Regions from separate parts of the Pseudoalteromonas sp. C2R02 genome, predicted to be linked through region 1. Evidence: predicted binding sites of a transcription regulator. Region 1 holds the regulator's gene; the other holds the start of a gene.
The links. Region 1 encodes sigma-54, which starts transcription at its own class of promoters, with help from an activator protein. Its sites were predicted from a motif close to GTTGGCACGNNNNTNGNNT; they were not measured.
Positions count from the first base shown of each region.

Region 1 (2,404 bases):
TATTAGATGAATTTAATATTTGCCATATTCGTGATAGCCAAGGTATGGCATTATCAGGGGGCGAAAGACGTCGAGTTGAAATTGCCCGAGCTTTAGCAGCTGAACCTAAATTTATTCTATTAGATGAGCCATTTGCAGGTGTTGATCCAATTTCAGTATTGGATATTAAAAAAATTATACAACATCTTAAAAATAGAGGCATAGGTGTGTTAATTACAGACCATAATGTGCGTGAAACCTTAGATGTATGTGAAAAAGCTTACATTGTTTCCCATGGCGAACTTATCGCATCCGGTACACCTGAAGCCGTTTTAGCTGATCAGACTGTAAGAGACGTTTATCTTGGTGAACAATTTAGATTATAAAAAAATATAAAAAGAAATATGGGCTATACTCAAAATTAAGTAAAAAAGAGTGTATTTAATTTAGATATTATAAGGATTGTTAAAACTTAATGAGGCAATCACTACAGCTTCGTCTTGGACAACAACTAACAATGACTCCACAGTTGCAACAGGCTATCCGCCTATTGCAACTTAGCACGTTAGATCTGCAGTTAGAGATACAAGAAGCACTCGAAAGCAACCCGCTCTTAGAACTTGATGAGCAAGACTTTAATGCTGAAGAAAAAACGTCAGCTTCTGAAAATGAAACAGCAGAAAAAGCTTCTGATGCAGAAGAGATTATCCCTACGGCTCAAGTAGAAATGGAAAGCTCCGAAGCCTTAACTAAAGAAACCCTGACAGACGAACTCGCAATGGATGTAAGTTGGGATGAATATGTCAGTGCCGCCCCCGTAGCATCGGCAGGACCTGCCCCAGATGATGATTTAGCATATCAAGGCAGTACATCCGAATCATTGCAAGATTATTTAATGTGGCAATTGCGCCTCACCCCATTTAGCCCTACAGATGAAGCTATTGCCACTGCAATTGTAGAAGCTGTAGATGAATCAGGTTACTTAACCGTTTCTTCACAAGACATTTTAGATAGTTTAGGTTCTGAAGAAGATGAAGTTGAATTAGATGAAGTTGAAGCAGTACTTAAACGCATTCAGGTCTTTGATCCTATTGGTATTGCAGCTCGAAGCCTATCAGAGTGTTTATTAATTCAGCTTAATCAATACGATAAAACAACTCCTTGGCTTGATGAAACCAAACATATTTTAAGAGAATACGTCGAATTATTAGGTGCGAGAGATTATCGCAGTTTAATGAAAAAAACTAAGCTCAAAGAACCTGAATTAAAACAAGTGATGGATTTGATCCATAGCCTAAACCCGAAACCTGCATCAAGTATCGTAAAAGAGCAAACTGAATATGTGATCCCCGATGTGACAGTAAAAAAAATAAAGGGTCGTTGGGCAGTTGATTTAAATTCAGATACCATGCCAAAAATAAGAGTCAATAATCACTATGCTTCTATGGCAGGCTCTTCTAGTGCGGACAGTCAGTTTATTCGCTCTCATTTACAAGAAGCTAAATGGTTTATTAAAAGTATAGAAAGTAGAAACGAAACACTATTAAAAGTTGCCAATTGCATTGTAATGCAACAACAGGCATTCTTTGAACATGGTGATGAAGCAATGAAGCCTATGGTGCTTAACGACGTTGCTGAAATGGTAGAAATGCATGAATCAACTATTTCACGTGTAACCACACAGAAATATATGCATACACCACGTGGTATATATGAACTGAAGTATTTTTTCTCTAGCCACGTAAGTACAGAAAATGGGGGTGAGTGTTCATCTACAGCGATTCGAGCACTTATCAAAAAGCTAATTGCCGCAGAAAATCAAGCCAAACCATTAAGTGATAGTAAAATAGCGGATATTTTAGCAGATCAAGGCATCAAGGTGGCCAGAAGAACGATAGCAAAATATCGAGAATCACTGTCCATTCCACCGTCAAATCAGAGAAAATGTTTAATCTGAGATGTATAATAGAAGGAAATACGCTTATGCAATTAAATTTAACAGGTCGTCATGTAAATATCACAGATCCACTAAGAGACTATGTAACAAACAAATTCGCTAAGCTTGAAAGGCATTTTGATCATATTAACAATGTGCATGTTATCTTAGATATCGAAAAGCTATCTCAAAAAGCAGAAGCAACACTTCATGTTAATGGAGGCGAACTTTTTGCAACTTCTGAGCATGCTGATATGTATGCTGCAATTGATGGCTTGATTGATAAATTAGATCGACAAGTTATTAAACATAAAGAAAAATTATCTAGACATTAAATATGATTAATTCATTTTTATCAAAGGACTGCACTAAAGCTGCAGTCCTTTTTCATAGCAAAAAACGAATGCTGGAATATATAAGCCAGATAGCACAGCAAAAGCTACCCGAGCTAACTGAACAAGAGATCCTTGATTCTTTATTAAAGCGAGA
Region 1 is NZ_JAHKQC010000009.1:134,268-136,671, forward strand. It holds gene lptB (LPS export ABC transporter ATP-binding protein) at 1-365, shown strand, start outside; gene KO527_RS02005 (RNA polymerase factor sigma-54) at 455-1,936, shown strand; gene hpf (ribosome hibernation promoting factor) at 1,963-2,250, shown strand; gene ptsN (PTS IIA-like nitrogen regulatory protein PtsN) at 2,253-2,404, shown strand, end outside.

Region 2 (2,404 bases), on a different contig from region 1:
CAGTCCTAAAGTATCCTCATCTGTTTTAACGAGATCATCTAGCGCGCGTAATAAAAAACTACCAAACCCTTGTTTTTGCATACTTGGTGCTACTGCTATAAATGCAAGGAAATGATAACAATCATATTCATCCAGTGATTGTCTAATAACTTTTTCTTTCTCAATAAGCTGTTGGGTCGTTAAATAACCTGCGCTCAGCATCAATTTTAATCGCCAATGCCACACTCTTTGTGCTTTCATTTTACTTCCTGATTTAAAAACACAGGCTACCGCTTTTAAAGTATCTCCTTTAAATAAACCCACTAAAGGTTCATGGCTCTGCCAAAAGCTGTTGAGCTCTTCTCTGATCAACGCTCTTAATTTTTTTTCATATGTTGCAGGCGTGCTTGTAGATGAGTTTAAAATCTCCATTAATAGCGGATCATCATGATATGCCTGATAAAGTAAACTCGCTGCGAGACTTAAGTCTTGCGCTGTAAGATAAATTGCTTTTAGAGATTCATTTGGTGTATGTATTGTTGCCACTGTATCCATGATTGATTCCATTGTTATTATTATGTTCTATATTTATATAGAACATAATTAAAAATTGGGAAATAAAATGGATACAAATTTGCACAATTTAACAAATTTATTTGCGCAACTTGGTTTAGACAACTCAAAATCTGGTATTAATTCATTTATTGCAGAGCACCAACTGGCGAGTGCAACTCATATCAGTGAAGCGCCATTTTGGAATAACGGCCAAGCGAATTTTTTAGCGGAATCATTAGCTGAAGATGGAGATTGGAGTGAAATAATAGATCAGTTTGATACTTTGTTAAGAAATTAACAAATCTGCGATATCAAGATAAATCGAATTGAAGTACCTTGATATCAAATACTTTATTTATAAATGGTTTGAAATTGACGCACCATCACCAATAGCAACTAATTTATTATCTTTAAACTTTAAAAAGTGACATTCATCTTTTGTTGTTTTGCTATCTGAATCTGTTCTATGGGTACGATAGAACAATACTTGTGTATGTTCTGAGTTTTTATTATAAACTTCATAAAAATCAGGCACCCCTAACTTCCCTTTAATTAAATCAATAGATTGGCCTAGTTCTAAATTACTGATCATCGATCTATTACTATCTTGTCTTACTTCCCAACTATCTTTTGAATAGTGATCCGCAGCACCATCAACAGCAATGACACAACCCGTTAATGCTAAAGGTGATACTAAAAGTAATGCGGTTAATATTTTTTTCATTATAAGTTATCCAATAAATAATTTGATTCAGGAAATAATTAAACAAAATCAGTGCCAACATTTAAAGCTTTGTTTTTTATAAATAAAATTTAATAGTTTTAAAAACGACTAGTTATATCATTATGTTCACGCTAAAATTTAGCTAATTTGACCAATTTAACTTTTTAAGAGTCCCTTATGGAACAATTTGTTATTGAAGCAATAAAAAAAATACTCGTACAAAATAAAGTACCTTCTGTCGCTTTAATAAAGGGAAAATTAAGCCAAACTGTGCCTATGCCTATTATTATTTCTGTTTTAGGTCGATATAAAAACGACCCTGATAATTTTAAAATTGACGAGCAAAAACAAAAATCCCAAGAACCGAAAAAAAATGAATCACAAACTCAGTTAGATAGAATCGAAAGCAAGTTAGATCTGCTTTTAAACTTACTTCAAGACTCAAAAAAAACAGGTAATTCATAAATGTTTGTTGTTGATTTAACTTTTGATTGCTACCAAGATACAACTTTAGAAGCCGCTGAAAAAGCGATCATTCGCTTAGTAAATGCACTGCGTTTTAATGGTCAAATTATTGGGGAAGAATTCCCTACTGTATTAAAAGATGGTTATTTCCTTACGCGCGTTATGTGTCCTGAGCAAGATTCATTACACCCGCTCTACCATAGCCCGTTTGTAAAAAGTAGCTTAGAAAAATTAAACGATGTCGGTTTGTTACAGCCAAAAACTAAAGTTATAGGTCAAGATATTCATGCTAATGGCGCCGCACCGAGAGATGAATCAAGTAGTTATATTATTTATACCACTTATGTCCATACTTGCAGCCCAGTATATTGCGGCGATGACTTTATGCCAGTTCCTCTTTATAAACTTCCAGCCATTGCAAATGGCGATTATAAAGCCTTAATCAAGTGGCAAGAAGACTGGCAAGCGTGCGATCAAATTCAAATCAATGGTGCGACACGGTGTGAGTTCTCTGCAATTAAAGAATTAGCAGATATCAACAGTGATTTATACCGCCGAGGGCAAACATTAAGAAAGCGGATCAGCGCATTAACTAAAAAACCTGTTTATTATTATTTATATCGTGTGGGTGGTTTAAATAAAATTGCAGAGCAAACAAGAAAGTGTCCGAGCTGTGATGGT
Region 2 is NZ_JAHKQC010000020.1:44,482-46,885, reverse strand. It holds gene KO527_RS05975 (GNAT family N-acetyltransferase) at 1-534, opposite strand, end outside; gene KO527_RS05970 (DUF2789 domain-containing protein) at 602-832, shown strand; gene KO527_RS05965 (DUF3192 domain-containing protein) at 890-1,258, opposite strand; gene KO527_RS05960 (hypothetical protein) at 1,436-1,723, shown strand; gene KO527_RS05955 (Zn-ribbon-containing protein) at 1,724-2,404, shown strand, end outside.
Region 2: a site for sigma-54 is predicted at 1,299-1,317, ahead of KO527_RS05965 (DUF3192 domain-containing protein). Genes of this name have one in related genera too.